Regions from separate parts of the Streptomyces sp. NPDC041970 genome, predicted to be linked through region 1. Evidence: riboswitches for the same ligand, from Rfam matches in the RefSeq annotation. Region 1 holds a riboswitch; each other region holds the start of a gene.

Evidence for each region. A riboswitch is a leader RNA that binds a small molecule or an ion and turns the genes downstream of it on or off. The one in region 1 is predicted to bind cobalamin.
Region 2: it holds a riboswitch for cobalamin, as region 1 does, so the genes downstream of both, ACZ6EJ_RS27055 (ribonucleoside-diphosphate reductase subunit alpha) here and ACZ6EJ_RS07780 (ABC transporter substrate-binding protein) in region 1, are expected to answer to the same signal.
Region 3: it holds a riboswitch for cobalamin, as region 1 does, so the genes downstream of both, ACZ6EJ_RS17250 (cobalamin biosynthesis protein) here and ACZ6EJ_RS07780 (ABC transporter substrate-binding protein) in region 1, are expected to answer to the same signal.

What each region holds. Positions count from the first base shown of each region.
Region 1 is NZ_JBVJCD010000009.1:118,625-127,862, reverse strand. Features, by position in the region: gene ACZ6EJ_RS07810 (isochorismatase family protein) at 203-793, opposite strand; gene ACZ6EJ_RS07805 (nicotinate phosphoribosyltransferase) at 1,085-2,413, opposite strand; gene clpS (ATP-dependent Clp protease adapter ClpS) at 2,493-2,810, shown strand; gene ACZ6EJ_RS07795 (DUF2017 domain-containing protein) at 2,861-3,472, shown strand; gene ACZ6EJ_RS07790 (amino acid permease) at 3,947-5,383, shown strand; gene ACZ6EJ_RS07785 (M67 family metallopeptidase) at 5,517-5,939, shown strand; cobalamin riboswitch at 6,001-6,140, shown strand; gene ACZ6EJ_RS07780 (ABC transporter substrate-binding protein) at 6,180-7,184, shown strand; gene ACZ6EJ_RS07775 (FecCD family ABC transporter permease) at 7,181-8,221, shown strand; gene ACZ6EJ_RS07770 (ABC transporter ATP-binding protein) at 8,250-9,047, shown strand; gene ACZ6EJ_RS07765 (putative leader peptide) at 9,117-9,238, shown strand, end outside.
Region 2 is NZ_JBVJCD010000095.1:1,232-11,101, reverse strand. Features, by position in the region: gene ACZ6EJ_RS27075 (sugar ABC transporter substrate-binding protein) at 1-1,112, opposite strand, end outside; gene ACZ6EJ_RS27070 (GntR family transcriptional regulator) at 1,392-2,156, shown strand; gene ACZ6EJ_RS27065 (carbon starvation CstA family protein) at 2,472-4,697, shown strand; gene ACZ6EJ_RS27060 (YbdD/YjiX family protein) at 4,710-4,913, shown strand; cobalamin riboswitch at 5,095-5,217, shown strand; gene ACZ6EJ_RS27055 (ribonucleoside-diphosphate reductase subunit alpha) at 5,358-7,796, shown strand; gene ACZ6EJ_RS27050 (ribonucleotide-diphosphate reductase subunit beta) at 7,853-8,809, shown strand; gene ACZ6EJ_RS27045 (hypothetical protein) at 8,840-9,049, opposite strand; gene ACZ6EJ_RS27040 (GlxA family transcriptional regulator) at 9,131-9,870, shown strand, end outside.
Region 3 is NZ_JBVJCD010000032.1:3,476-14,744, forward strand. Features, by position in the region: gene ACZ6EJ_RS17220 (VOC family protein) at 32-442, shown strand; gene ACZ6EJ_RS17225 (hypothetical protein) at 465-1,778, opposite strand; gene ACZ6EJ_RS17230 (alpha/beta hydrolase family protein) at 1,958-3,082, opposite strand; gene ACZ6EJ_RS17235 (class II aldolase/adducin family protein) at 3,186-3,851, opposite strand; gene ACZ6EJ_RS17240 (inorganic phosphate transporter) at 4,216-5,481, shown strand; gene ACZ6EJ_RS17245 (hypothetical protein) at 5,494-5,724, shown strand; cobalamin riboswitch at 5,829-6,027, shown strand; gene ACZ6EJ_RS17250 (cobalamin biosynthesis protein) at 6,132-7,082, shown strand; gene ACZ6EJ_RS17255 (cobyric acid synthase) at 7,079-8,722, shown strand; gene ACZ6EJ_RS17260 (putative cobaltochelatase) at 8,719-10,761, shown strand; gene cobO (cob(I)yrinic acid a,c-diamide adenosyltransferase) at 10,761-11,269, shown strand, end outside.

The sequences.
Region 1 (9,238 bases):
GCTGGCTCGCACGGTCACAGGACCTTCCCCCCTGTACCCGACCCCCCCCCCGGCCCCTTCCAGTACCACTGGAAGGGGCCGGGGCGTGCCTGGAGTCTGCCCGAACTCGCCGAGGAGGGGTCATCACCGACGCCCAGCGGATGCCGGGCGGGAGGGGCGGCCGGTCCCTCGGGCGGCGGGGCCCTCACCGGCTCCGCACGTCCTAGCCGGCCACGACCGGGGCGCCGGTGAGGCGCACGCCCGCGCCGCGCAGCTCCGTCAGGGCGCTCTCCGTGGTCGCCCCGGAGACGCCCGCGGTCAGGTCCAGCAGCACGTTGGTGACGAAGCCCTCGCGGGCGGCGTCCAGCGCGGTGGCCCGGACGCAGTGGTCGGTCGCGATGCCGACCACGTCGACCTCGGTCACCGACCGGTCGCGCAGCCACTGGGTGAGGCCGGTCCCGTTCTCGTCGGCGCCCTCGAACCCGCTGTACGCGGCGGCGTGCGCCCCCTTGTCGAAGACGGCGTCGATCGCCCCCGAGGCGACGGCGGGCGCGAAGTTCGGATGGAAGCCCACGCCCTCGGTGCCGGCGACGCAGTGCGCCGGCCAGGAACGCGTGAAGTCCGGGTCGGCGGAGAAGTGGTCGCCCGGATCGACGTGGCAGTCGCGGGTGGCCACCACATGGCGGTAGCCGGGTTGCGCGTCGCCGATCAGGTCGGTGATGGCGGCGGCGACGTCGGCACCGCCCGCCACCGCGAGGCTGCCGCCCTCGCAGAAGTCGTTCTGCACGTCGACGACGATCAATGCGCGGTGCATGGCGGGTGTCCTTCGGTGGGGGAGGGGGCGGGGGTCGGCGGGGTCGGTGGGTGGCCGGGGTCCGAGCCTACGGGCTGACCCGTCCTCCCTGACAGGGCGGCGTACGGCGGCGGTTGCCGGTGCGGCACGCGGCGCGGGGGCGTCCGTACAGGGCAGGAGGCGGGGCGCCGCGCGCCCGCCGGGGCGGCGGACCGCCCGTGCGGACCGGGCGCCGGGCCCCGGCCCGTCCGGGGCCCCGGCGGTGGAACGGAACGGTCCGGTGGGCCGGGAGGCCCGCCGGACCGCCCGGCCTCACACGTACACGGTCGGGATCACCGGCTCGCCCCGCGAGAGCTGGATCGCCGACATCGGCAGCCCGGCCCGCGCCCGTACGTGCCGCTCGCGCGCCGCCTCCAGCGGCTCGCGGGCGACCACCTCGCCGCCCCGCACCAGCTCGACCGCCAACTGCCGGTCGGCCAGGTCCTCGGGGACCGGGCCGGTGCCGATCACCTCGGCCTCGGCGACCCCGTGCTCGTCCAGCCGCCGCGCCGCCCACTTGCGCCCGCCGACCGACGACTTCGCGCCGAGCGACTTCTTCGCCACCGGCCGCAGCGGCTCGGCCGGGTCCGCCGAACCGCCGCGGGCGACCAGCTTGTAGACCATCGAGCAGGTGGGGTGCCCGCTGCCGGTGACGAGCTGGGTGCCGACCCCGTACGCGTCCACCGGGGCGGCGGCCAGCGAGGCGATGGCGTACTCGTCCAGGTCCGAGGTCACCACGATCTTCGTGTCCGCGGCCCCCAGTTCGTCCAACTGCTGCCGCACCCGGTGCGCGACCAGCAGCAGGTCCCCCGAGTCGATCCGCACGGCGCCCAGCTCCGGCCCCGCGATCTCCACCGCCGCCCGGACCGCCTCGGTCACGTCGTAGGTGTCGACCAGCAGCGTGGTGCCCCGGCCGAGCGCGTCCACCTGCGCCCGGAACGCGTCGCGCTCGGTGTCGTGGAGCAGGGTGAAGGCGTGCGCGCTCGTGCCGACGGTGGGGATCGCGTAGCGGAAGCCCGCCGCCAGGTCGGAGGTGGCGTCGAAGCCGCCGACGTACGCCGCGCGGGCCGAGGCGACCGCGGCCAGCTCGTGGGTGCGGCGGGCGCCCATCTCGATGAGCCGGCGGCCCCCGGCGGCGGCCGACATCCGCGAGGCGGCGGCCGCGATGGCGGAGTCGTGGTTGAGGATGGAGAGGATCACCGTCTCCAGCAGCACGCACTCGGCGAAGGAGCCCTCGACCCGCAGGATCGGGGAGCCGGGGAAGTAGACCTCGCCCTCCGGGTAGCCCCAGATGTCACCGCTGAAGCGGTAGTCGGCCAGCCACTGGAGGGTCGGCTCGTCGACGATGTTCCGCTGGCGCAGGAAGGCGATCATCTCGTCGTCGACGTGGAAGTTCTCCACCGCGTCCAGCACCCGGCCGATGCCCGCGACGACCCCGTAGCGCCGCCCCTCGGGCAGCCTGCGGGTGAACGCCTCGAAGACCGAGTGGCGGTCGGCGGTGCCGGCCCGGAGGGCCGCCTGCACCATGGTCAGCTCGTACTGGTCGGTGAAGAGCGCGGTCGACGGAACGCCGACCCGTCGCCCGAGGTCCGCTGAGTTCATGGCTGGGATGCTACCCCCTATTCGTCAAAGTGACGAGATGTGGGGTCCGTTTGTGCGCCCGCCCCGCCCGAGTGGCAGCATGGGACAGGTGAGCGTTGCTACCCCCGTAGAGATCGAACGTCCTGACTCCGCCGAGGAGGCCTTCCAGGTCCCCGAGCCGGACGTGCCGTGGGTGACGCTCGTCCACAACGACCCGGTCAACCTCATGAGCTATGTGACCTATGTCTTCCAGGCCTACTTCGGCTACTCGAAGGACAAGGCCCGCAAGCTCATGCTCGACGTGCACCAGAAGGGCCGTGCCGTCGTCTCCAGCGGAAGCCGCGAGGAGATGGAGCGCGACGTCCAGGCCATGCACGGCTACGGGCTGTGGGCCACCCTCACCCAGGACCGCGACTGACCGCGCCCGCCCGCCCTCCCCGCCCCGTTCGACCCACCATCGGAGTACCCATGGCCGGCCATTTCGAGGCCACCCCCGGCGGCGGCGCGGCCGTCGCGCTCGACGAGGTCGAGATCGCCATCCTGCGCTCCCTCGCCGTGCAACTGCTGGAACTGATCGGTCCGGGCGACGAGCCCGCCGACGGCGGCGACCCGCTCGCCGCGCTCTTCGCCGAGGGGCCCAGCAAGCCGCCCTCGGACCCCGCGCTCGCCCGCCTCTTCCCCGACGCCTACGGGGACCCCGGCGCCCCCGCCGACGAGGGGAGGGCCGAGGAGGAGCTGCGGGCGCTGTCCGCCGAGTTCCGCCGGTTCACCGAGCGGGACCTGCGCTCCCGCAAGCGGGAGGACGCCCTCGGCGTCGTGCGCACGCTGGACGCCCTCTCGCCCGCGGGCGACGGCGGGGCCGTGCTCACCCTCACCGGCGACGAGTGCCGCGCCTGGCTCGGCTCCCTCAACGACCTGCGGCTGACCATCGGCACCCGGCTGGGGGTCTCCGACGAGGACGAGGGCGAGGAGGGCTCGCTCTACCGGCTCCCCGACGACGACCCGCGCAAGCCCATGGTGATGGCCTACCTCTGGCTCGGCGCGCTCCAGGAGACGCTGGTCGACGCGCTCATGCCCTGAAGGGTGCCCGGCGGATCCTGACCGGGTCCACGGCACCCGGCACGGCGCCTCGCGGTGTTGCCGAAACGCCCGAATCGCACCGCGACGGGGGCATTCCAGCGCCGTGCGACGCACCGCACCGGACACCGCGGCCCGTCCGGCCCCGATCCGCCGGACACCCCCTAGGCGTGTGCGCGGGCGGGTTCGCTCAACGGATGCTCAAATCCGAGTAACGATCTCGTCACCTGAATAGCCGCCTATGCGGTGAATAGAAACTGTTGTCCGCCTTTCCCTGTGGTGTGCGCCACAGAATGTCCCGCGGTGTTCCGTGGCACCCGTGATAAATCTGCACGACCGCCCGGGAACGCCACCCCTGTTCCCGGAGGCGCTTTGAGTCGGCCGAACGCCGACAGCACTCCATACATATCCGGGGGGATCAGGACCTGATCCGCAGCCGTGTACGGCGCGGATCGGCGTGGAGAAAGGCGCACCACCATGACATCGGCGCAGGTCGACGACGGACAGGTCGACAAGGGACGGCCCGGCGGCGACGCCGGAAGCGGCGGCGAGGGCTACCAGCGCGGGCTGGGGGCCCGCCAGATCCAGATGATCGCCATCGGCGGAGCGATCGGCACAGGACTCTTCCTCGGCGCGGGCAAGGCCATCGACCGGGCCGGCCCCAGCCTCATCCTGGCCTACGCCATCGCGGGCCTGGTCATCTTCTTCATCATGCGGGCGCTCGGCGAACTGCTCATGTACCGCCCGGTCTCCGGGTCCTTCTCGGAGTACGCGCGGGAATTCATCAGCCCCTTCTTCGGATTCGTGACCGGTTGGACGTACTGGCTGTTCTGGGTGGTCACCGGAATCACCGAAGTCACCGCGGCGGCCACGTACATGACGTACTGGTGGGACATTCCGCAGTGGCTGTCCGCCCTCGTCTTCACCATCATTCTGTACGGCGCCAACCTGATCTCCGTGAAGCTCTTCGGCGAGCTGGAGTTCTGGTTCTCCATGGTCAAGGTCACCGCGATCATCGGCATGATCCTGATCTGCGCGGGCGTCCTCACCGTCGGGTTCTCCGACGCCGGCGACTCCGCGACCGTCGCCAACCTCTGGAACGACGGCGGCTTCTTCCCCAACGGCATCACCGGCACGCTCATGACGCTCCAGATCGTCATGTTCGCCTTCCTCGCCGTCGAGCTGGTCGGCGTCACCGCCGGGGAGTCCAAGGACCCCGAGACCGTGCTGCCCAAGGCCATCAACACCGTGCCGTGGCGCATCGCCGTCTTCTACGTCGGCGCGCTGATCATGATCCTGTCGGTCGTGCCGTGGACCACCTTCAAGCCCGGCGTCTCCCCGTTCGTGAAGGCCTTCGAGGAGATGGGGTTCAGCATCGGCGCGGCCATCGTCAACTTCGTCGTCCTGACCGCGGCGCTCTCCTCCTGCAACTCCGGCATGTACTCCACCGGCCGGATGCTGCGCGACCTGGCCCTCAACGGCCAGGGACCCCGGTCCTTCACCAAACTGACGAAGAACGGCCTGCCGCTCGTCGGCACCACGTTCTCCGCCGCCCTGATGCTCGTCGGCGTGTGGATCAACTACCAGTGGCCCGGCGAGGCGTTCACCTACGTCGTCTCGTTCGCGACGATCTCCGGCATGTGGGCCTGGATCATGATCCTGATCAGCCAGATCCGCTACCGCCGCCTGGCCGACAGGGGCGTCCTGCCGCAGTCCTCGTTCCGGGCCCCCGGCGCCCCGTACACGAGCTGGTTCGCGCTCGTCTTCATCGCCGGGGTCATCGTCATGATGGCCATCGACGCGGACGCCAGGATCTCGCTCTACTGCGCGCCCCTGTGGGCCCTCCTCCTCGGCGGCTCCTACCGGGTGCTCAAGGCGCGCAACCCCGACAACACCGCCTTCGGCACGCGCTGACGGCCCCCCGCGAACCCGGCACGACCCTCCCCCGGACCGCCCCGCGCCGCCCCAACGGCCACCGGCGTCCACCATGCGGGCCCCCGCGTACCACCCACCGGTACGCGGGGGCCCGCCTGCATATCCTGGCGCCATGCTGACCATCACCCAGGCGCTCCACGACCGGATCGTCGCCCACTCCCGCGCGGACCACCCCGACGAGGCCTGCGGAGTCGTCGCGGGCCCGGCCGGAACGGGACGCCCCGAGCGCTTCATCCCGATGCTCAACGCCGCCCGCTCGCCCACGTTCTACGAGTTCGACTCGGCCGACCTCCTCAAGCTCTACCGCGAGATGGACGACCGCGACGAAGAGCCCGTGGTCATCTACCACTCGCACACCGCGACCGAGGCCTACCCCTCCCGCACCGACGTCGCGTACGCCAACGAGCCCGGCGCCCACTACGTGCTGGTCTCCACCGCCGACACGGACGGCTCGGGCCCCTTCCAGTTCCGCTCGTACCGCATCGTGGACGGCGAGATCACCGAGGAGGACGTCCGGGTCGTCGAGGCGTACTGACCCCCGGCCCCTTCCCGGTATCGGGCGCCGCGCCCGCGCCCGTCTGGCACACTGCACCCCAGACCCGATCAAGGCGGCAGGCGCCAGGAAGCCGGTGAGAGTCCGGCACGGTCCCGCCACTGTGACCGGACCCCCTCCCGCGGGACGACCGCGCCGGAGGGGGTCCGGGAGTCAGGAACTGGCCCGCCGCCTTTCCCGCACCGACCAGGGGACGCGGAAATCCCCCGGAGAGGCCACGCCATGTCCCGGCGCACCCGCGCGCTCATAGCCGCCGTGCTGCTCCCCCTCGCCCTCACCGCCTGCTCCACCCCGACCGGCGCCGCCGGCGGCGGGGACCGGGCGGAGGCGGCGGGCCGCGGCTTCCCGTACACCGTCGCCAACTGCGGCGTCACCACCACGTACCAGGCCCCGCCGAAGCGCGTCGTCACCATGAACCAGCACGTCACCGAGATCATGCTGGAGCTGGGGCTGGCCGCGTCCCTCGTCGGCACCGCCTACCTCGACGACGAGGTGCTGCCGAAGTACGCGAAGGACTACGCCTCCGTCCCCGTCCTCGCCGAGGAGTACCCCTCCTACGAGCAGGTCCTCGCCGCCGACCCCGACTTCGTCTACGGCGGCTACGCCAGCGCCTTCGCCGCCAACGAGGGCCGCGGCCGCGAAGCGCTCGCCGAGTCCGGCATCGACACCCGGCTCAACACCGAGAGCTGCGCCACCGGCGGCGACCCGATGGACGCCCTCTACGAGGAGGTCCGCGAGGTCGGGCGCACCTTCGGCGTCCCCGACCGCGCCGAGGCGTGGATCGAGCGGGCCGAGGCCGACAACGCCGCCACCGCCGAGAAGCTGGCCGGCCTCGACCCCGTCTCCGTCTTCGTCTACGACAGCGGCGACAAGACCGCGTTCACCGCGGGCGGCAAGGGCATCGGCAACGAGCTGATCGAGCGGGCCGGCGGCACGAACGTCTTCGCCGACCTCGACAAGCCCTTCGGCGACGCCTCCTGGGAGAACGTGGTCGCCCGCAAGCCCGAGGCCATCCTGATCTACGACTACGGCGCCACCACCGTCGCCCAGAAGAAGAAGCGCCTCCTGGACGACCCGGCCCTCGCCGACGTCCCCGCGATCCGGAACAAGCGCTTCGCGGTCCTCCCGCTCTCCGACGCGGTCCTCGGCGTCCGCGTCCCCGCCGCCGTCGGCAAGCTCGCCGCCCAACTCCACCCCGCGGCGGACCGGGCGGCCACCCCGTCGTGACCTGCCGCACCCCCGCACCGCGGCGGCTGCTGCGCTACACCCTGGTGCTCGGCGTCCTCGCCGCGCTCCTCGCCGCCGCCGTGCTCGCCGCCCTCGCCCTCGGCTCCGTACGCATCCCGCCCGGCCAGGTCCTCGACATCCTGACGGGCCGGGCCGGCGCGAGCCCCTTCCGCACGATCGTCCTGGACGTCCGGCTGCCCCGCGTCCTGCTCGGCATCGTCGTCGGCGCCGGGCTCGCCGTCGTCGGGGCCGTCCTCCAGGCCCTCGTCCGCAACCCGCTGGCCGACCCGTTCCTCCTCGGCGTCTCCTCCGGGGCCTCCGCCGGGGCGGTGGCGGTGATCGTCCTCGGCATCGGGGCCTCGCTCGCCACCACCGTCACGATCCCCGCCGCCGCCTTCGCCGGCGCGCTGCTCTCGCTGCTGCTCGTCTACGCCCTGGCGCGCGGCGACGGCGGCCTCACCACCAACCGGCTCGTCCTCGCCGGCGTCGCCGTCTCCTACATCCTGTCCGCCCTGACCAGCCTGGTCCTCGTCACCTCCGCCCGCGCCGACCACCTCCAGGAAGTCCTCTACTGGACCCTCGGCGGCCTCGGCTCGGCCCGCTGGGACATGCTCGCGCTGCCCGCCGCCGTCCTGGTCGCCGGCACGGCGGTCCTGCTGACCCTCGCCCGCCCGCTCGACCTGCTCCTCGTCGGGGAGGAGGGCGCGACCGTCCTCGGCCTGGACACCGCGCGCTTCCGGGCCGCCGTCTTCGTCCTCGCCTCCCTGATGACCGGCGCGCTCGTCGCGTACAGCGGGGCGATCGGCTTCGTCGGCCTGATGGTCCCGCACATGGCGCGGATGGCGGTCGGGGCCTCCCACCGCGCGCTCCTGCCCGTCGTCGCGCTCGGCGGCGCGGTCTTCCTGGTCGTCGCGGACCTGGCCGCCCGGACGGTCGCCGCCCCGCAGGACGTCCCGGTCGGCGTCCTCACCGCGCTGACCGGCGGCCCGTTCTTCCTCTGGATGCTCCGCCGCCGCTCCGAAGGAGCCCCCGCATGACCCCCACCGCCCGCCGGGGAGCCCGCCCGTGACCACCCTGCGCACCGAGCACCTCTCGTACGGGACCGGCGAGGGGCGCCACCTCGTCGACGCGGTCGACCTCACCGCCGCCGACGGCGAGACCGTCGGCCTCGTCGGCCCCAACGGCAGCGGCAAGACCACCCTCCTGCGCTGCGTCTACGGCGCCCTGCGCCCCACCCACGGCCGGGTCCTGCTCGACGGCGACGACCTCGCCGCGCTCCCGGTGAAGGCCCGCGCCCGCCGCATCGCCACCGTCCCGCAGGACGGCCACGCCGGGTTCGAGCTGACCGTGGGCCAGGTCGTCGCGATGGGCCGCGCCCCGCACAAGCGGTTCTGGGAGGCGGACACCGCCGCCGACGCCGACCTGGTCGCCGCGGCCCTGGAGCGGGTCGGCATCGCCGCGCTCGCCCCCCGCGCCTTCGCCTCCCTCTCCGGCGGCGAACGGCAGCGGGCCCTGGTCGCGCGCGCCCTCGTCCAGCAGCCCTCCCTGGTGGTCCTGGACGAGCCGACCAACCACCTGGACATCCGCTACCAACTGGAGATCCTGTCCCTCGTCCGCGGGCTGGGCGCCACCAACCTCCTCGCGCTGCACGACCTGAACCTCGCCGCGTACTACTGCGACCGCCTCTACGTCCTCCAGGGCGGACGGGTCGTCGCCTCCGGGGCCCCCGCGGACGTCCTCACCGCCGACCTGCTGCACGAGGTGTACGGCGTCGCCGCCGAGGTCAGCGCCCATCCGAAGACCGGCGCACCCACCGTCGTCTACCTCCCCGAGGGCCGCGCCCGCCCCCATGTGTCCGCATAGTGGTCGCTCGGCATCCGCGATGTGGGACGACACTCGGGTTTCCGGGCCGGGAATCGATACGATGCCCGCATGGTTCCCCCTGACGTGAGCGACACGACGCCGGGCACGCCGCTCGTCGCGCGGCTGCACGTCGACCTGTGCCGGCTCGCGAGCGCCATCTGTCCCGCCCGCGGCCTGCCCGCGCACCGCAC
Region 2 (9,870 bases), on a different contig from region 1:
TCCGGCTTGGCCTTCAGCGGCTCGAGCTGCTTCTCGTTGTTGGGGAGGATGTTCTTCGACGCGAGGACCTCCATGGACTTCGCGTTGGTGAAGAGGGAGATCCATTCCTCGCCGAGGTCCTGGACCTTGGACTTGGAGATCGTCGCGAGGTCCGAGCCGCCGATGAAGGACGGCAGGGTCTTGCCGTCGGGGCCGGGCATACCGGCCGTGGCGATCTTGCCTTCCAGCTTCGGGTTGCCGTTCTCGCCCGTGGTGACGCTGCCGGCCTCCCAGGCCTGGCCGTAGATGACCGCGGCCTTCTCGTTGGCCATGACGTTGGCGTGGTCCTGCTCGTCCTTCGTCTGGTCGGCCTTGTTGTACTTCTTGACCAGGTCGACGAAGTGCTGGATGCCCTTCTGCGACTCGGGCGAGGACAGGGCGCCCTTCCACTCCTTGGCGCCCTCGTCGTAGGTGGCGATCTTGCCACCGTAGGCGGCGACGTAGGACATCGCGGCGTACCAGTAACGGCCCGGGTAGTAGAGCGCGGAGGCGCGCTTGTCCTTCTTCGCCAGTTCGGCGGCGACCTTGTCCATCGCGGCGAGGAACTCGGTCTCGGTCTGCGGAAGGGCGTCGCTGCCGGTGCCGGCCTTCAGCATGTCCTTGTTGTAGACGGCCAGGCGGGCGCTCGCGTAATACGGAACGCAGTAAGTCTTGCCCTCGAAAGAGCACGTGTCCTTCAGACCCTTGATCCAGGTGTCCGAGTTCTCGTACTTCTTGGGGTCGATTTCTCCGAGAGCACCATTGAGGATGTACTGCATGGTCTCGGTGTTGCCGAGTTCGACGACGTCCGGGAATTTGTCGCCACCGAGGGAGGTGTCCAGCTTCTTGACCTTGTCGGCCCACTGCTGGTACTGCACCTTGACCGTGACGCCCGGGTACTTCTTGTTGAACTCGGCGTTGACGTCCTTGACCAGTTCGGGCCAGGTGGACTGGGCCTCGCCCATGAGCCAGACCGTCAAGGTCTCCTTACGGTCCTTGGGGTTCTTCGACGATGCCTTGTCGTCGGAACCACACGCCGCGACCGAAACCAACATGCCCGCGACACCGATAGCCGCGATGAGCTTGCGCTTCACGTCAAACCCTCCTCAGGGATGCTGCAACCCCACCCACCGCGAAGACATTCGACGAGTTCTGCTGGGGCTGGACCTGGTCTTTAATGGTTTAGACCAGTACCGGGAGCTTGGCCTAGACCTTTAGGGGTGTCAAGGGTGTATAAGAAGTGCACTCGCGTCCGTTATAGGACCGACACCTAAGGGAGGGCGACGACCCGTGACCGGACCGTGCCACCATGTGAGCCGCGACAGACGGAGGAGCCGGTGACGGCAGCAACGCAGCAGTCGGGAAGGCGGGCCATGGGCGCCGACGGGGACAGTACGGGGAGCGAGACCGGCAACGGTACGCGCACGGCGCGCGTTCCGAAGTACTACCGGCTCAAGCGACACCTCCTCGACATGACGGGCACCCTGCCGCCCGGCACCCCCGTACCGCCCGAACGCACCCTGGCCGCCGAGTTCGACACCTCGCGCACCACCGTGCGCCAAGCCCTCCAGGAGCTGGTCGTCGAGGGCAGGCTGGAGCGCATCCAGGGCAAGGGCACCTTCGTCGCCAAGCCGAAGGTGTCCCAGGCGCTCCAGTTGACGTCGTACACCGAGGACATGCGCGCCCAGGGGCTGGAGCCGACGTCCCAACTGCTCGACATCGGCTACGTGACGGCGGACGACACCCTCGCCGGCCTGCTGGACATCTCGACGGGCGGGCGGGTGCTGCGCATCGAGCGGCTGCGGCTCGCCAGCGGGGAGCCGATGGCGATCGAGACCACGCACCTTTCGGCCAAACGCTTCCCGGCGCTGCGCCGTTCGCTGGTGAAGTACACCTCTCTCTACACCGCGCTCGCCGAGGTGTACGACGTCCGGCTCGCGGAGGCCGAGGAGACGATCGAGACCTCCCTCGCCACCCCGCGCGAGGCCGGGCTGCTGGGCACGGACGTGGGCCTGCCGATGCTGATGCTCTCCCGCCACTCGGTCGACGGCCGGGGCGAGCCGGTGGAGTGGGTGCGCTCGGTCTACCGGGGCGACCGCTACAAGTTCGTGGCCCGGCTCAAGCGGCCGGCGGACTGACGGGGCCGGACGCGACGGCGCGGCACGTGCGGGGCGGTGGCCCCAGGGGGCAGCCGTCCCCTGGGGCCACCGCTCATTTCCGGTCACGCGGGGGCGTCCGCGGTGACGCCGTACCGGTACGGCGAGCGCCCTGCCGTCCGCCGCGGCGGACGCGGTCGCGCCGGGCGGTGAACCGCGTCGGCGGCGCGCCCGTGCCCTCGCGCGAGACAGCACCGTTGCCGGACCGCAATGCGGACGGGGGTGACGCTGAGCGGACGTGTCCCCTAGATTTCCTGCCCATTGCACCGGTGATCAGCGAGGGGACGGAGTCACCACATGCCCGACGTCACAGAGGCGAAACCCCCGGTTCCACCCGCACCAGGACGGCGGGCGCCGTCCGCCAGGACCATCGCCGTCTGGAGCCTGGTGGCCCTGGTCGGCGCGGTCGGCTGGGCGACCCTGGCGCTCTCGCGGGGCGAGGAGGTCTCGGCCGCCTGGATGCTGGCCGCGGCCCTCGGCTCGTACGCCATCGCGTACCGCTTCTACTCCCGGTTCGTCGCCGACCGGGTGCTGAGGGCGGACAAGAACCGCGCGACCCCCGCCGAACTGCTGGACAACGGCGTCGACTTCCACCCCACCGACCGCCGCGTCCTGTTCGGCCACCACTTCGCCGCCATCGCCGGGGCGGGCCCGCTGGTCGGGCCCGTGCTCGCCGCGCAGATGGGCTACCTGCCCGGCACGATCTGGCTCGTCGTCGGCGTCATCTTCGCCGGCGCCGTCCAGGACATGGTGACGCTCTTCTTCTCCACCCGCCGCAACGGCCGTTCGCTCGGCCAGATGGCGCGCGACGAGATCGGCCCGGTCGGCGGGATCGCCGCCCTGGTCGCGGTCTTCGTCATCATGATCATCCTGCTCGCGGTGCTGGCGCTGGTCATCGTGAACGCGCTCGCCCACTCGCCCTGGGGCGTCTTCTCCATCGGCATGACGATCCCGATCGCCCTCTTCATGGGCGTCTACCTGCGGGTGCTGCGCCCCGGCAAGGTCAGCGAGGTCTCCGTCATCGGCGTCGCGCTGCTCCTGCTGGCCATCGTCGCCGGCGGCTGGGTCGCGGAGTCCTCCTGGGCGGACTTCTTCACCCTGGAACCGGGCACGCTGGTCGTCTGGATGATCGTGTACGGCTTCCTCGCCTCCGTGCTGCCCGTGTGGCTGCTGCTGGCCCCGCGCGACTACCTCTCCACCTTCATGAAGGTGGGGACGATCGGGCTGCTGGCCCTGGGCGTGGTCGTGGCGATGCCGGCGCTGAAGATGCCCGCGGTCACCGACTTCGCCTCCAGCGGCTCGGGGCCGGTCTTCGCCGGCTCGATGTTCCCGTTCGTCTTCATCACCATCGCCTGCGGCGCGCTCTCCGGCTTCCACTCCCTGGTCTCCTCGGGCACCACGCCGAAGATGGTCCAGAAGGAGACGCAGATCCGGATGATCGGCTACGGCGCCATGCTGACCGAGTCGTTCGTGGCGATCATGGCCATGATCGCCGCCTGCATCATCGACCCCGGCCTGTACTTCGCCATCAACGCGCCCGCCGGCGTGATCGGCGACACCGTCCAGTCCGCCTCGGAGGCCGTGGCCAACTTCGGCTTCAGCATCACCCCGGACGCCCTGGCCCAGGCCGCCGAGGACGTCGAGGAGCAGAGCCTGCTCTCGCGGACCGGCGGCGCGCCGACGTTCGCGCTCGGCATGGCGGAGATCTTCTCCGCGGTGATCGGCGGCGCCGGCATGAAGGCGTTCTGGTACCACTTCGCCATCATGTTCGAGGCGCTGTTCATCCTCACCACCGTGGACGCCGGCACCCGTGTCGGCCGCTTCATGCTCCAGGACATGCTGGGCAACGTGCACTCGTCGTTCCGCAACGTCAGTTGGAAGCCGGGCGTCTGGTTCGCCAGCGCCGTCGTGGTCGGCGGCTGGGGCTACTTCCTCTGGGTCGGCGTGCACGACCCGCTGGGCGGCATCAACCAGCTCTTCCCGCTCTTCGGCATCGCCAACCAGTTGCTGGCCGCCGTCGCGCTGGCCGTCTGCACCACCCTGCTGGTCAAGTCCGGCCGGCTGAAGTGGGCGTGGGTCACCGGCGTTCCGCTCGCCTGGGACGTGGCGGTCACCCTCACCGCGAGCTGGCAGAAGATCTTCTCCGACGACGTGAAGATCGGCTTCTTCGCCCAGCGCGACAAGTACCAGGCGGGCATCGACGCCGGAGAGGTGCTGCCGCCGGCCAAGACCATGGACGACATGCGGACCGTCGTCACCAACTCCACCGTCGACGGCGTGCTCTGCGCGCTCTTCGCGCTCCTCATCATCGTGGTCCTCGTGGACGCGGGCCGGGTCTGCTTCAAGGCCGTCCGGGCGCCGGAGACCGTCCGGCTCCACGAGACGCCGTACGTCCGGTCCCGGTTCGTGGCCCCCGCGTCGCTGATCGCGACCAAGGAGGAGAAGGCGGAACTGGCGGCGGCGGGCGTCGGCCCCGAGGGGGGCCGGCGCAAGGAGGCCGCCGGCGCGGAGAGCCGGTCGTGACCGGGAGGCGCCATGACCGCGCGTGACGTCCGCCGGATCGCCGGCCGCATCCGCTGGTACGTCCGCGAGCTGACCGGCGAGTCGGCGTACGACCGGTACGTGGCACACCGCCGGGCGCACGACCCGGACGCCCCCGTCATGACCCGCCGCGCCTTCGAACGGAGCCGCACGGACGCCCGCGAGGCGGACCCCCGCGAGGGCTTCCGCTGCTGCTGAGCCGCACCGGCCGGAACCGGGGCCGCCGCACCCCTCCCAGGGGCGCGGCGGCCCCTTTCCGCGTCCCCGTACGGCTCCACGCGCCCCGCCGAGCCGGCGGAAACCGGGGCGCCCGCCCCCCAGCCGCGGCACACGCCGACACAACATGTGGGGGCCGTCCTGGGGGGCGGCCCCCACATGTATGCTCAACCTCGCTGTCGCCGCAGGGGAATCCGGTGCGAATCCGGAACTGTCCCGCAACGGTGTGATCGGTGCGCCCACACGCGCCCGAAGTCCGAAGACCTGCCGACAGCGCGTCCGGCTCGACCCGAACCGGACGCCAGACGTCCGGGCCTCGCGGAAGGCCGGTGGACGCCGTCAGCAGTGCCTCCCCGCCCTCGCGGGCCGTGCGCCGCCCGGCTCCCCCTGCCCGCCGCCGGCCCCAGCCGAGCGAGGGAGAGCCCCATGGCCATCGCGTCCGCCGATCCGGTCTCAGCCGCCGAATCCGCCGCACCCGCAGCGTCCGCCGAGTCCGCGGCCTCCGCCCCCACCGAGGCGGTCCCGGACGGCGGTCCCGGCGCCGCCCTCCTGCGGACCCTGACCGACCTCACCGCCGACCTGCCCGACACCGACCCCGGACGGGTCGCCGCCGCCGCGCTGCGCGGGCGCAACGCCCGCTCCGACGAGGCCGAGCTGCGCTCGCTGGCCACCGAGGCAGCCGCGGGGCTGATCGCCGAGGACCCGGCGTACTCCCGGCTCGCCGCCCGGCTGCTGACCCGCGCGATCGCGGACGAGGCCGCGGGCCAGGGCGCGACGTCCTTCTCCGCCTCGGTGGCGGTGGGCCACCGCGAGGGCCTGATCGCCGACCGCACCGCCGCCTTCGTCGCGCTCCACGCGGCCGCGCTCGACGGCCTCGTCGAGAAGGCGGCGGCCGAGGGCGCCGACGACCGCTTCGGCTACTTCGGCCTCCGCACCCTGCACAGCCGCTACCTGCTGCGCCACCCGCACACCCGCCAGGTCGTCGAGACCCCGCAGCACTTCATGCTCCGCGTGGCCGCCGGCCTCGCCGAGGACGACTCGGTGCGGGCGCTGGACGAGGTCGCGGCGCTCTACGGGCTGATGAGCCGGCTGGACTACCTGCCCTCCTCCCCCACCCTCTTCAACTCCGGCACCCGGCACCCGCAGATGTCCTCCTGCTATCTGCTGGACTCGCCGAAGGACGAGCTGGACTCGATCTACGACCGCTACCACCAGGTGGCGCGGCTCTCCAAGCACGCGGGCGGCATCGGCCTGTCGTACTCGCGCATCCGCGCGCGGGGCTCGCTGATCCGGGGCACCAACGGGCACTCCAACGGCATCGTGCCGTTCCTGAAGACGCTGGACGCCTCCGTCGCGGCGGTGAACCAGGGCGGCCGCCGCAAGGGCGCGGCGGCGGTCTACCTGGAGACCTGGCACGCGGACATCGAGGAGTTCCTGGAGCTGCGCGACAACACCGGCGAGGACCAGCGGCGCACCCACAACCTGAACCTGGCGCACTGGATCCCGGACGAGTTCATGCGCCGGGTCGACGCGGACACCGACTGGTCGCTGTTCTCCCCCGCCGACGTGCCGGAGCTGGTCGACCTGTGGGGCGACGCGTTCGACGCCGCCTACCGCGCGGCCGAGGCGAAGGGGCTGGCCCGCAAGTCGATGCCGGCCCGTGAGCTGTACGGCCGGATGATGCGGACCCTCGCGCAGACCGGCCAGGGCTGGATGACGTTCAAGGACGCCTCCAACCGGACCGCGAACCAGACCGCCGAGCCGGGCCGGGTCGTGCACTCCTCGAACCTGTGCACGGAGATCCTGGAGGTCACCGACGACGGCGAGACGGCCGTCTGCAACCTGGGCTCGGTCAACCTGGGCGCGTTCGTCGCGGACGGGGCGATCGACTGGGAGCGGCTGGACGCCACCGTGCGCACCGCCGTGACCTTCCTGGACCGGGTGGTGGACGTCAACTTCTACCCGACCGAGCAGGCCGGGCGCTCCAACGCCCGCTGGCGGCCGGTGGGCCTGGGCGCGATGGGCCTCCAGGACGTCTTCTTCCGGCTGCGCCTGCCCTTCGACTCCCCCGAGGCCCGCGCGCTCTCCACGAAGATCTCCGAGCGGATCATGCTGGCCGCCTACGAGGCCTCCTGCGACCTCGCCGAGCGGTCCGGCCCGCTGCCCGCCTGGTCCGAGACCCGCGCCGCCCGCGGGGTGCTGCACCCCGACCACTACGCCGTCGAGCCGCACTGGCCCGAGCGCTGGGAGGCGCTGCGCGCCCGGATCGCCACGACCGGTATGCGCAACTCGCTGCTGCTGGCCATCGCGCCGACCGCCACGATCGCCTCGATCGCCGGGGTGTACGAGTGCGTCGAGCCGCAGGTCTCCAACCTGTTCAAGCGCGAGACGCTCAGCGGGGAGTTCCTCCAGGTGAACGCCTACCTGGTGGCGGAGTTGAAGCGGCTCGGCGTGTGGGACGCCCGCACCCGCGAGGCGCTGCGCGAGGCGAGCGGCTCGGTGCAGGGCTTCGCCTGGATCCCCGAGGACGTGCGGAAGCTGTACCGCACCGCGTGGGAGATCCCGCAGCGCGGCCTGATCGACATGGCGGCGGCCCGTACGCCCTTCCTCGACCAGAGCCAGTCGCTCAACCTGTTCCTGGAGACGCCGACGATCGGCAAGCTCTCCTCGATGTACGCGTACGCCTGGAAGCAGGGGCTGAAGACGACGTACTACCTGCGCTCGCGCCCGGCGACCCGGATCGCGCGCGCCGCGTCCGGCGCCGTCCCGGCCGCCGCGCCCATCCCCGTACAGCAGGCGGCGTCCGACGCGGACGCCCTGGCCTGCTCCCTTGAGAACCCCGAGTCCTGCGAGGCCTGCCAGTGACGCACCACGACGAGAAGAACCTGCTCGACCCGGGGTTCGAACTGACCCTGCGCCCCATGCGCTACCCGGACTTCTACGAGCGGTACCGGGACGCGATCAAGAACACCTGGACGGTGGAGGAGGTCGACCTGCACTCCGACGTCGCCGACCTCGCCAAGCTGTCGCCGGGCGAGCAGCACATGATCGGGCGGCTGGTGGCGTTCTTCGCGACCGGCGACTCGATCGTCTCGAACAACCTGGTGCTGACGCTGTACAAGCACATCAACTCCCCCGAGGCGCGGCTGTACCTGTCGCGGCAGCTCTTCGAGGAGGCCGTGCACGTCCAGTTCTACCTGACGCTGCTGGACACCTACCTGCCCGATCCGGACGACCGGGCGGCGGCGTTCGACGCGGTGGAGGAGATCCCCTCGATCCGCGAGAAGGCGCGGTTCTGCTTCCGGTGGATGGACTCGGTGGAGAAGATCGACCGGCTGGAGACGAAGGCCGACCGCCGCCGCTTCCTGCTGAACCTGATCTGCTTCGCCGCGTGCATCGAGGGGCTGTTCTTCTACGGTGCGTTCGCCTACGTGTACTGGTTCCGCTCGCGCGGCCTGCTGCACGGTCTCGCCACGGGCACCAACTGGGTCTTCCGTGACGAGACGATGCACATGAACTTCGCGTTCGAGGTCGTGGACACCGTCCGCAAGGAGGAGCCGGACCTCTTCGACGACGCGCTCCAGCAGCAGGTCACCGACATGCTGAGGGAGGCGGTCGAGGCGGAGCTGCAGTTCGGCCGCGATCTGTGCGGCGAGGGCCTGCCGGGGATGAACACCGAGTCGATGCGCCAGTACCTGGAGTGCGTCGCCGACCAGCGGCTCGTGCGCCTCGGCTTCCCGGCGGTCTACGGCTCGCAGAACCCGTTCTCCTTCATGGAGTTGCAGGGCGTGCAGGAGTTGACGAACTTCTTCGAGCGCCGCCCGTCCGCCTACCAGGTGGCGGTGGAGGGGTCGGTCGCGTTCGACGACGACTTCTAGGGGTGTCCGGCGGGTCAGGGCCGGACACCCCTAGGCCCTGGCCCGGCGGCCGCGGGGCAGGCGCCGCGCGGCCGCGGCGGGCCGCGCGGCGCGCCCCGGCTCGGGGGGCCGCGACCGCGGGCGGGCGGCCTCCCGCAACTGGCGGTCGATACGGCGTTCCCGCGCGATCCCGACGGCGGAGGGCGCGAGGACGAGGGCGAAGAGGGCGGCGACGACGAGGTAGTCCAGGAGTGTGTCCATGACTCCACCCTGGCCCGGTCGGGAGGATCACGGCAGTGGCAGCACTGCCATGGATCGTCGAATTACTGCCACACTGGGTCCATGCTGAACAATGTCGCCGTCCTGCTCATGGACGAGGTCCACCCCTTCGAACTCGGCGTGCTCTGCGAGGTGTTCGGCCTCGACCGCAGCGACGAGGGACTGCCCGTGCACGATTTCGCGGTGGTCTCCGCCGAGGGCCCGGTCCTGCGCACCCATGCGGGCTTCACCATCGGCACGCCGCACGGCCTGGACCGGCTGGAGGAGGCCGACCTCGTCGCCGTGCCGGCGGGCAGCCACTTCATGGACCGGGAGTACCCGCGGGAGGTCCTCGACGCGCTGCGCCGGACCGTGGAGCGCGGGGCGCGGGTGCTGAGCGTCTGCTCGGGGGCGTACGCCCTCGGCGCGGCCGGCCTGCTGGACGGCCGCCGCTGCACCACCCACTGGCGGTACGCGGCGGACCTGGCGCGCCGCTACCCGCGGGCGGTCGTCGAGCCGGACGTGCTGTACGTGGACGAGGGCCCGGTGATCACGTCGGCGGGCACCGCTGCGGGGATCGACGCCTGCCTGCACCTGATCCGCCAGGAGTACGGGCAGGAGGCGGCGAACACCGTCGCCCGGCGGATGGTGGTGCCGCCGCACCGGGACGGCGGCCAGGCGCAGTACGTCAACCGGCCGCTGCCCCGCAGCGCGTGCGACACGGTCGGCTCCACGCTGGTGTGGATGGAGCACCACCTCGACCAGGAGATGAGCGTGGAGCAGTTGGCCGCGCAGGCGCACATGTCGCCGCGGACCTTCGCCCG
Region 3 (11,269 bases), on a different contig from region 1:
GGCGGACGGGAGGTCGGACGAGGTGAGTGCGATGTCGGGCACGGCGAGCGGGGTCCCCACGGTCTACCCGGCGATCCTGTACGAGGACGCGCGGGCGGCGATCAGGACGCTGACGCGGGGGCTGGGCTTCACCGAGGAAGCCGTCTACGAGGGGGAGGACGGCCAGGTGCTCCACGCCGAGCTGTCCTGCGGCAACGGCAGGGTGATGCTGGGCTCCGCGGGGCGCGGCGGCGTGTTCGCGCGGGCGATGGCGGGCGCGGGTCCGGCCGGGGTCTACGTGGTGGTGGACGAGGTGGACGAGCACTACGCCCGCGCGGTGGAGTTCGGCGTGGAGATCCTGATGCCGCCCACCGACCAGGACTACGGCTCCCGCGACTACACGGCGCGCGACCCGGAGGGCAACGTGTGGAGCTTCGGGACGTACGCGCCGGGGTCCGGCTGAGCGGACCCCGGCCGCGGGCGGCTCAGGAGCCGCCGGTGTGGACCTGGAAGGCGGCCCGTCTGACCGCTTTCGCCAGGGCCGGGTCAGGGTGGGCGGCGGCCAGGGCGACCAGGACCTGGACGGTGCGCGGGTGGCCGACGGCCCGGACCTCGTCGAGGAGGGCCGGGACGGTGCCCTGGACGGCGGAGTCGAGGTGGCGCACCAGCAGCCCGGTCTCGCCGTGGTCGGCGACGGCGGCGGCGGTGTCGACCCAGAGCCAGGTGGCCTCCTCCCGGCTGAGGACGTCCTGCGCGTCGTCGGGGTCCTTGCCCTCGTACTCGGCGAGCCAGAGCAGCGCGTACGGGCGGAGCGAGGGTTCGGCGAGCACGGCGCGGACCTCGGGCTCGGCGGGGGCGCCGACGACCCGGAGCGCCTCGAAGGCCAGTCCGCGCAGCAGGGCGTCCTCGCCGCGGGCGACGGCCAGCAACTCGGCGACGGCGCTGCCGACCGTGCGGGCGGCGAGCCAGGCCCGGTACTCGTCGCGGGCCGGGCCGGGGGTGAGCCGGGCGCAGCCGAGGAGCATGTCGCCGGCGGACCGCTCGATGTTCCCGGCGGGGCTCTGGGCGGCGACGCAGATCTGCTCCAGCTTGACCCAGACCGCCCAGTTGCCGAGGGGGGTGAGGGTGGCGTGGCCGTCGCCGAGGGTCAGCGCGCCGACGGAGGCGAGCCCCTCCAGGGCCCAGTCGAGCAGCAGGGCGTTGAGGCCGGCGGCGCGGGCCGGGTCGGGGGCCTGGGCCGGGGCGGCCGTGCGGCCGGGTTCGAGGGGCACTTCGCAGCGCTCCTCCTGGAGTTCGGCGATGCGCTGGCCGAGGAGGTCCAGGAGGGCGGGGACGGTCACGGGGCCCGCGGAGAGCTGGAGGAGGGAGAGCACCTGGGGCACGGCCTCCACGGCCTCGGCGACCGCCCCCGCCTCGATGCCCTCGGGGGCGCGGTGGACGAGCGACCAGGCGTCGAACAGCGCCACCCAGCCGCGGAGCACGGCGGAGTCGTCCCGGTCCCAGGCCCGCAGCCGCCAGCCGGGGCGGGCGGTGCCGCCGTGCAGTTCGATGAGCCCGGCCAGCCGGGCCCGGTCCCAGCCCGCGCGCACCTGCGCCGGGGAGAGCTCCAGGGCGGCCGCCGCGCGCTCGGTGTCGTGGACGGCGGCCGGGTCCCCGCCGCCTGGTCCCGCGACGCCGGCGGCCCAGTGGGCGATGCGTACGGCGTCGGCGAGGACCGCCCTGGCCTGGCGGGCCAGTTCCGTCCGGGGCGGGGTGCCCTCGGGCGGCCGCGGGGCGGGCCTGGTGCGCCGGGTGGTCACCGCCTTGCGGGCGGTGGCGAGGGGTCGCGGGCGGACAAGTCGCAGTCTGGAGTCGCGCGGGGTACGGGACGTCACGAGGAGCAGTCTTGCCCCTGACGGCCCGAAAGCCCAAACGGAAGCCGTTTCACCGGTACGCGGGAGGGCCCCGGCGGCCTCGGCCGGAACCCTCCCGGCCCGGCTCACATCAGGGGCGTGAGGAACCGCCGCACCGTCTCCTCGTAGCAGGCCGGGTCGGCGTTCCACATCGCCGCGTGGGGGGCGTGGGCCACGGGGTGGAGGGTGACCAGGCCGGGGCGGCGGGCGGCGAGTGCGCGGGAGGGGCCCCAGGGGGCGACGGCGTCGTCCGGTCCGTGCAGGATCAGGGTCGGGGTGCGCAGGGCGGCGGGCGCGGGCGTCTGGAGGAACGGCCGGGGGCTCAGGCCGGTCCTGCCCTGGGCGGCGCGGACGGCCAGCGGCAGCAGGGCGGCCGGGACGCCGCGGGCGACGGCCAGGGCGCGCAGGGTGACGGGCCAGTCCAGCACCGGGGAGTCGAGGACGAGGCCGCTGATCCGGTCGCGGAGCGGGGATTCGACCGCCGCGTGCAGCGCCATCGTCGCGCCGGTGGACCAGCCGTGCACGATCACGCTCGCGGCCCCGTGGCGCAGGGCGTGGCGGACGGCGGCGTCCAGGTCGCGCCACTCGGAGGCCCCGAAGTGGCCGAGGCCCTCGGCGGGGCGGGGGGCGCCGGCGTCGCCCCGGTAGGCGAGGTCGAGCACCGGGAAGCCCTGTCCGCGCAGGAAGCCCATCAGGTTCATGGGGTGCGCCCGCGTGGTGCCCAGGCCGTGCAGGGTGATGACCCAGATGTCGCGGGCGCCGGGCACGAACCAGGCGGGCAGGGTCCCCAGCTCGCCGGGAATCTCCACCTCGCGGTACTCCAGCCCGAGGTCGCCGAGCGGGTCCTCGCTGTACAGCTCGGGCGTGAGCCTGACCCGCGCGCCCGGTTCGAGGACGCCGCGGCCGACCCGTTCCAGCCGGCGTACGACGGTGTCGGCGGCGCCGGCTCCCGCGAGGACCGGTCCGACCACCGCGTGGACCCCCGGCCCGGTCAGCCCGTACGTGCCGGGCCGGAGCGCGGAGAAGGAGCGGGTCAGCGCGACCTGCCCGGCCGCCGCGGCGTGCACGGTGAGTCGGCGGTCGGCCGGGAGGGGCCGGGTGGACGCGGCCTTGAGGGCGGCGTCGCCGGCGTACCGGCCGGCCGCGACCGCTGCCGCACCGGCGCCGAGGATCGTGGTGACGGCCGTTGCCGTCGCGGTTGCCGGGCGCACGGCTCCAGTGTCGTGGGGCGCGCGGCGCGGTGCCAGCGGGCGGGGCCGTCCGGGGGGGCGCGGGCGCGGGGAACGGCTCGGGCGGCGGTCGGGCGCCGCCGCGTCAGCCGGGTTGGCCGTACCCCTTGAGCGCTTCGGCCACCTCGTCGAGCTGGGCGGCGGTGAGGAGGGCCGGGGTGCGGCCGGGCACGGAGGCGGCGACGAGCCAGAGCCGGCACAGCCACTCCAGTTGGGCGGTGCGCTCGTACGCCTGGTCGAGGGTGTCGCCGTAGGTGACGGTGCCGTGGTTGGCCAGCAGGCAGCCGGTGCGGTCGCGCAGGGCGGCGAGCATGGCGTCCGCCAGCTCCTGGCTGCCGTAGCGGGCGTAGGCGGCGGTCCGGACGGGGCCGCCGAGCAGGGCCGCCGCGTAGTGGACGAGCGGCACCTCGGGCAGGAGCGTGGAGACGGCGGTGGCGTGCACCGCGTGGGTGTGGACGACGGCCGCGGCGCCGGTGTGGCGGTAGATCGCCAGATGGAGGGGGAGTTCGCTGGTCGGCGCGAGGTCTCCGAGGACCCGGCGGCCCTCCAGGTCGACGCCGACCGCGTCGCGGGGGCCGAGCCGGTCGTAGGGCACCCCGCTGGGCGTGACGAGGACGAGGTCGCCGACGCGGGCCGACACGTTGCCCGAGGCGCCGACGACCAGGCCGTCGGCGGCGCTCCGGCGGGCCGTCCCGACGACGTCCCGCCAGGTCTGTTCGATCGCGTCCCGTGGGTGTTCGCTCGCGCTCATGCGGAGAGCGTAGGCGCGGCCCCGGAAGGGGTCGGGGCGGGGCCGGCGGCGGAGGGGGCGGGAGCGGCGCGGCGGGTGTGCGTCGGGGGCGGGCCGGGGCGGCGGCGGACGGTAACCGGAACGCCGGTTCCGGCATGACAAGGGTCTCTTTCGAGTGAAGAACACCCGCCCGAAAACAGTGGTCCACCGGGGACCGGCGAGCGCCTCGCCCCCCGCCCCACCGGCCCTCCTTCCCCTTCCCGCCCCGAAGCGGAATATCCGGGCCCCGTTTCGGATCACCATGAAGCCCCGCCCAGTTCATCTTCCGTTCATTCAGGTTGCCTACGGTCCACGAGCCACTGACGTCGAACGATTGCCTGGGTAAATGGAACACATCACGCTGCTGCTCGCGATCGTGATCGCGACAGCTCTCGTGTTCGATTTCACGAACGGTTTCCACGACACCGCCAACGCGATGGCCACCACCATCTCGACCGGCGCCCTGAAGCCCAAGACGGCGGTGGCCATGTCCGCCGTCCTCAACCTGATCGGCGCGTTCCTGTCGGTGGAGGTCGCCAGGACGATCTCCGGCGGGATCGTCGACGAGGACGGCCTCAGAACCGAGGTCATCTTCGCGGCGCTCGTCGGCGCGATCCTGTGGAACCTGCTGACCTGGCTGGTCGGGCTCCCCTCCAGTTCGTCCCACGCCCTGTTCGGCGGTCTGATCGGCGCGGCGGTCATGTCGGCCGGCTGGTCCTCGATCAACGGCGGCACCGTCGTCACCAAGGTGCTCCTCCCGGCGATCGCCGCCCCGCTGGTGGCCGGTCTCGCCGCGATGCTGGCCACGAAGCTGACGTACCGCATCAACCGGAACGTCACCGACGAGAACCAGCTCGCGTCCACGGCCAAGGGCTACCGGGCCGGGCAGATCGCCTCCGCCGGCCTCGTCTCGCTCGCCCACGGCACCAACGACGCCCAGAAGACGATGGGCATCATCACCCTGGCCCTGGTCACCGGCGGCGTCCTCGCCCCCGGCTCCAACCCGCCGATGTGGGTCATCGTCTCCGCCGGCGTCGCCATCGCGCTGGGCACCTACCTGGGCGGCTGGCGCATCATCCGCACCATGGGCAGCGGCCTGACCGACCTGAAGCCGCCGCAGGGCTTCGCCGCCCAGACCAGCGCGGCGACCGTCATCCTGGCCTCCTCGCACCTGGGCTTCTCGCTCTCCACCACCCAGTCCTGCTCCGGCGCCGTGATGGGCGCGGGCCTGGGCCGCAAGGGGGGCGTGGTCCGCTGGTCCACCGCCACCCGGATGTTCGTCGCCTGGGGGCTGACGCTGCCGGCGGCGGGCCTGGTCGGCGCGGGCGCCGAGTTCCTGACCAAGCAGGGCCCCTGGGGCATCACCGTCACGGCGGCCCTCCTCGTCGCGGGCTCCGGCGCCATCTGGCTGGCCTCGCGCCGCAAGCCGGTCGACCACACCAACGTCAACGACGCGGCCGGGGACGCCGAGCCGCAGGGCGTCGTCACCACCGCCATGGCCGCGGTCGCGCCGCCGCCCGCGGGCGCTCCCGTCTCCGAACCCATGATGACCGCCCTCCCGGCCCCGAGCACGACGCCGGACGGCCCGGCGCGTCCGCCGGCCACGGTGTAAGGACAGATCCGCATGAAAATCGACTGGGCAGCACTCGCCTCCGTCTTCGGCGTCAGCCTCGTGGTCACCGTCGCGCTGGTCGGCCTCTTCACCCTCGGCATCGTCGGGCTCTCCCAGCGGTCCGCCCCGGCCGGAAGCACCGGCGCCGGCCGGTCGGCCACGCCGGCGCGCGTCGGCGCGTACGCCTGCTTCGCGCTGTGCGCGGCGGCGGTCGTGTACGGGATCTCGCTGATCGTCGCCTGACGCCCCCCCCCCCCGCCTCCTCGGGTCGGGCGCGCCTCGGCGCGTCCGACCCGATGTGCGTCCGCGCACAGTGCCCGCCCGTAGGTCAACAGCAAGTTGACGGGTGTTCTCGCAGCGTGGTGGACTGCCGGAGCCATTCACGGCGACAACAGAGGAAGCCGGTGCGAATCCGGCGCGGTCCCGCCACTGTCACCGAGGAGCACTCCCCCATCCGGACGCCACGGCCCGTCGAGCACGGGTTGGAAGGCCGGGGGAACTGCGGATTCGGGAGCCAGGAGACTCTGGTCGCCGTCACGTCGAACCAGGGCGCGGACCCTGAGTTAAGGACCTACGCCATGCCCGGCCGCAGCGCACCGCCCCCCGTGTCCCCTCCCGCCGGAACGCCCCGATCCACGACGGGCTGAGCCGTGCGTGCCGATCGCCTCTTCGCGTACGGCGCCACGGCCGGGCTGATCGCCGACGCCCTGTTCGGCGACCCCCGCCGGGGCCACCCCGTCGCCGGTTTCGGCCGGGCCGCCGCGCGGGCCGAATCCCTGCTCTGGGCCGACGACCGGGGCCGGGGCGCCCTGCACGCCCTCGTCTGCGCCGGCGGCGCCGCGGGGGCCGCCGCGCTGGCCGCCCGTGCGGTCCGCGACCGCCCCGCGCTCGCTCTGGGGCTGACCGCCGTCACCGCCTGGTCGGTCGTCGGCGGCGCCTCGCTGGGCCGGGAGGCCCGTGCCGTCGGCGACGCGCTGGCCGCCGGGGACCTGGCGGCGGCCCGCGAGCGGCTGCCGCACCTGTGCGGGCGCGACCCGCACGCGCTGGACGCTCCGCAGATCGCCCGCGCCGTCGTGGAGTCCGTCGCCGAGAACACCTCGGACGCCGTCGTCGGCGCGCTGGTGTGGGGGGCGGTCGGCGGTGTGCCGGGGTTCGTGGCGTTCCGGGCGGTGAACACGCTCGACGCGATGGTCGGCCACCGCTCGCCCCGCCACCTCCGCTACGGCTGGGCCTCGGCCCGCCTGGACGACGTCGCGGGGTGGCCCGGCGCCCGGTTGACGGCCGCGCTGGCCGTGGTGGCGGGCGGGCGGCCCACGGAGGCGCTACGGGCCTGGCGGGCGGACGCGGGACGCCATCCGAGCCCGAACGCCGGACCGGTGGAGGCCGCCTTCGCCGGGGCGCTCGGCGTACGGCTGGGCGGGACGCTGGCGTACGCCGGGCGCGTCGAGCACCGTCCGGTGCTGAACGGGGCGGCCGGACGGGCCGTGCGGAGTACGGACATCGAACGCGCGGTGCGGCTGTCGCGCCGGGTGAGTGCGCTGGCCCTCGGCGTGTGCGTGGCGGGCCGGCTGATCGCGGGACGGAAGCGGGGGCGGGGATGAGCGGCGGACTGCTGGTCGCGGGTACGACGTCGGACGCGGGCAAGAGCGTCGTCACGGCGGGCATCTGCCGGTGGCTGGTGCGCCGGGGCGTGAACGTCGCGCCGTTCAAGGCGCAGAACATGTCCCTGAACTCCTTCGTGACCCGCGAGGGCGCGGAGATCGGGCGGGCCCAGGCGATGCAGGCCCAGGCCGCCCGTGTGGAGCCGACCGCGCTGATGAATCCGGTGCTGCTCAAGCCGGGCGGCGACCGCTCCAGCCAGGTGGTCCTGATGGGCCGTCCGGTCGGGGAGATGAGCGCCCGCGGCTACCACGGCGGCCGCCAGGAGGCCCTCTTCGCCACCGTCACGGACTGCCTGGAGCAGTTGCGGTCCACGTACGACGCGGTGATCTGCGAGGGTGCGGGCAGCCCGGCCGAGATCAACCTGCGGCGCACCGACATCGTCAACATGGGCGTCGCCCGAGCCGCCCGCTTCCCCGTGCTGGTGGTCGGGGACATCGACCGGGGCGGGGTCTTCGCCTCGTTCTTCGGGACGACCGCGCTGCTGGACGCCGAGGACCAGGCGCTCGTCGCGGGGTACCTCGTGAACAAGTTCCGGGGCGACGTCTCGCTGCTGGAGCCGGGGCTGGACATGCTGTACGAGCTGACCGGGCGGCGGACGTACGGGGTGCTGCCGTTCGCCCACGGGCTCGGCATCGACGAGGAGGACGGCCTGCGGGTCTCGCTGCGCGGCGCGGTGCGCGAGTCGGTCGTCGCGCCCCCGCACGGCGAGGACGTGCTGCGGGTCGCGGTCTGCGCGGTGCCGCTGATGTCGAACTTCACGGACGTGGACGCGCTGGCCGCCGAACCGGGCGTCGTCGTGCGGTTCGTCGACCGGGCGGAGGAGCTGGCCGACGCGGACCTGGTCGTCGTGCCGGGCACGCGCGGCACGGTGCGGGCGCTGGCCTGGCTGCGGGAGCGGGGGCTCGCGGACGCGCTGGCGCGCCGGGCGGCGCAGGGCCGCCCGGTGCTGGGGATCTGCGGCGGGTTCCAGGTGCTCGGCGAGCGGATCGAGGACGAGGTGGAGTCGCGGGCGGGCGTCGTGGACGGGCTCGGGCTGCTGCCCGTGCGCATCCGCTTCGACCGGGCCAAGACGCTGGCGCGGCCGGTCGGTTCGGCGCTCGGGGAGCCGGTGGAGGGGTACGAGATCCACCACGGCGTCGCCGACGTGCGGGGCGGCGAGCCGTTCCTGGACGGGTGCCGGGTGGGCGCGGTGTGGGGGACGCACTGGCACGGCTCGCTGGAGAGCGACGCGTTCCGGCGGCGGTTCCTGGCGGAGGTGGCGCGGGCCGCGGGCCGGCGGTTCGTGCCCGCGCCCGACACCAGCTTCGCCGCCCTGCGGGAGGAGCAGTTGGACCGGCTCGGGGACCTGGTGGAGGAGCACGCGGACACCGACGCGCTGTGGCGGCTGATCGAGGGCGGGGCGCCGGCGGGGCTGCCGTTCGTGCCTCCGGGGGCGCCGCGGAGCTCCGCGGCGCCCGGCGGCGCGGAGGGGGCGGCGGGCCGGGACGCCGTCCCGGAACCGCCCGAGGAGCCCGGACGCGCCCGGCCCCAGACGCCGAGAAGTGAAGCCGAAGTTCTTGTCAACGAGGAGGCCATGTGAGCACGCCGTATCCCTTCACCGCGATCGTCGGGCAGGACGACCTGCGGCTCGGGCTGCTGCTGAACGCGGTCAGCCCGGCCGTCGGCGGGGTGCTCGTACGGGGTGAGAAGGGCACCGCCAAGTCCACCGCCGTACGGGCCCTCGCCGCGCTCATGCCCCCGGTGTCCGTCGTGCCGGGGTGCCGGTTCTCGTGCGACCCGGCGGCCCCCGACCCGGCGTGCCCGGACGGGCCGCACGCCGGCGCCGCCGGGGTGTCGCGGGCCGCGCGGACCGTGGAGCTGCCGGTCGGGGCCTCCGAGGACCGCCTCGTGGGGGCGCTCGACATCGAACGGGCGCTCGCGGAGGGCGTGAAGGCGTTCGAGCCGGGGCTGCTGGCCGACGCGCATCGCGGCATCCTCTACGTGGACGAGGTCAACCTCCTCCACGACCACCTGGTGGACCTGCTGCTGGACGCGGCGGCCATGGGCGCCTCGTACGTCGAGCGCGAGGGCGTCTCCGTACGCCACGCGGCGCGGTTCCTGCTCGTCGGCACGATGAACCCGGAGGAGGGCGAGCTGCGGCCGCAGTTGCTGGACCGCTTCGGGCTGACCGTCGAGGTGGCCGCGTCCCGTGAGACCGACGAGCGGGTCGAGGTCGTGCGGCGCAGGCTGGCGTACGACGACGACCCCGCGGGCTTCGCGGCGCGCTGGGCCGCCGAGGAGGGGGCGCTGCGGGAGCGGATCGCCGCCGCGCGCGCCCTGCTGCCCCGCGTCGTGCTGGGCGACGGCGCGCTGCGGCAGATCGCCGCGACCTGCGCCGCGTTCGAGGTGGACGGGATGCGCGCCGACATCGTGATGGCCCGCACGGCGACCGCGCTGGCGGCCTGGGCGGGGCGCGACGAGGTGGTCGCCGACGACGTGCGGCGGGCGGCCCTGCTGGCCCTCCCCCACCGGCGGCGCCGCAACCCCTTCGACGCGCCGGGCCTCGACGAGGACCGGCTCGACCGGGCGCTGGACGAGGCGGCCGAGGAGAGCGGTGGGGACGGCGGCGAGCCCGGTCCCGATCCGGACCCCGATCCGGAACCCGACGGTCCCGGCCCGGACGGCGGCGGGGACGACGGCGGCGGTGGGGGCGGTGGTGTGCCGCCCCAGGGCGGCGCGGGCGACACGCCGTCGCAGGCCCCCGAGGGCGGCTCCGACGCGCCCGGCCCGGCCGCCGGGGCCGAACAGCGCCCGGTGGCCTCCGCCGAGCCGTTCCGCACGAAGGCGCTCAGCGTGCCGGGGCTCGGCGAGGGCGCGGCGGGCCGGCGCTCGCGCGCCCGCACCGAGCACGGCCGCACGACCGGGTCGCGCCGCCCGCAGGGGTCGCTGACCAAGCTGCACCTGGCCGCGACCGTGCAGGCCGCCGCCCCGCACCAGCGTGCGCGCGGGCGGTCCGGGCGCGGGCTCGTGGTGCGCCGGGACGACCTGCGCCAGGCGACCCGCGAGGGCCGCGAGGGCAACCTCGTCCTGTTCGTCGTCGACGCCTCCGGGTCGATGGCCGCCCGGCAGCGGATGAGCGCGGTCAAGGGGGCCGTGCTGTCGCTGCTGCTCGACGCCTACCAGCGGCGGGACAAGGTCGGCCTGGTCACCTTCCGGGGGAAGGACGCCGAGGTGGCGCTGCCGCCGACCTCGTCCGTGGACGCGGCGGCCGCCCGTCTGGAGTCGCTGCCGACCGGGGGCCGCACCCCGCTGGCCGCCGGGCTGCTGAAGGCCCACGACGTGCTGCGGGTGGAGCGGCTGCGCGATCCGTCGCGGCGGCCGCTGCTGGTCGTGGTGACGGACGGCCGGGCGACCGGCGGCCCGGAGCCGGTCGCGCTCGCGGGGCGGGCCGGACGGCTGCACCGCGCCGAAGGGACGGCCTCGGTCGTCGTGGACTGCGAGTCGGGGTACGTACGCCTCGGTCTCGCCGGGGAACTCGCCCGCGAACTGGGAGGCGCCGCCGTCACGCTCGACGAGCTGCGGGCCGACTCGATCGCCGGGCTCGTCAAGAACGTCACCGCAGCCGGGAGGGCCGCTTAATGCCGCAGGGACAGCCGATTTCGGTGCCGGACGACGGGCTCACCACCCGTCAGCGCCGCAACCGCCCGCTCCTCTTCGTCCACACGGGCGCCGGGAAGGGCAAGTCGACCGCCGCCTTCGGGCTCGCGCTGCGGGCCTGGAACCAGGGCTGGCCGATCGGGGTGTTCCAGTTCGTCAAGTCGGCGAAGTGGAAGGTCGGCGAGGAGAACGCGCTGAAGGTGCTGGGCGCGAGCGGCGAGGGCGGCTCCGTCGCCTGGCACAAGATGGGCGAGGGCTGGTCCTGGGTCCAGCGCGGTCTGCACGGCGACAACACGGACAACGAGGAGAAGGCCCGTGAGGGCTGGGAGCAGGTCAAGCGCGACCTGGCGGCCGAGACGTACAAGCTGTACGTGCTCGACGAGTTCGCCTACCCGATGCACTGGGGCTGGATCGACACCGACGAGGTGATCGAGGTGATGCGGAACCGCCCCGGCGTCCAGCACGTGGTGATCACCGGACGCAACGCGCC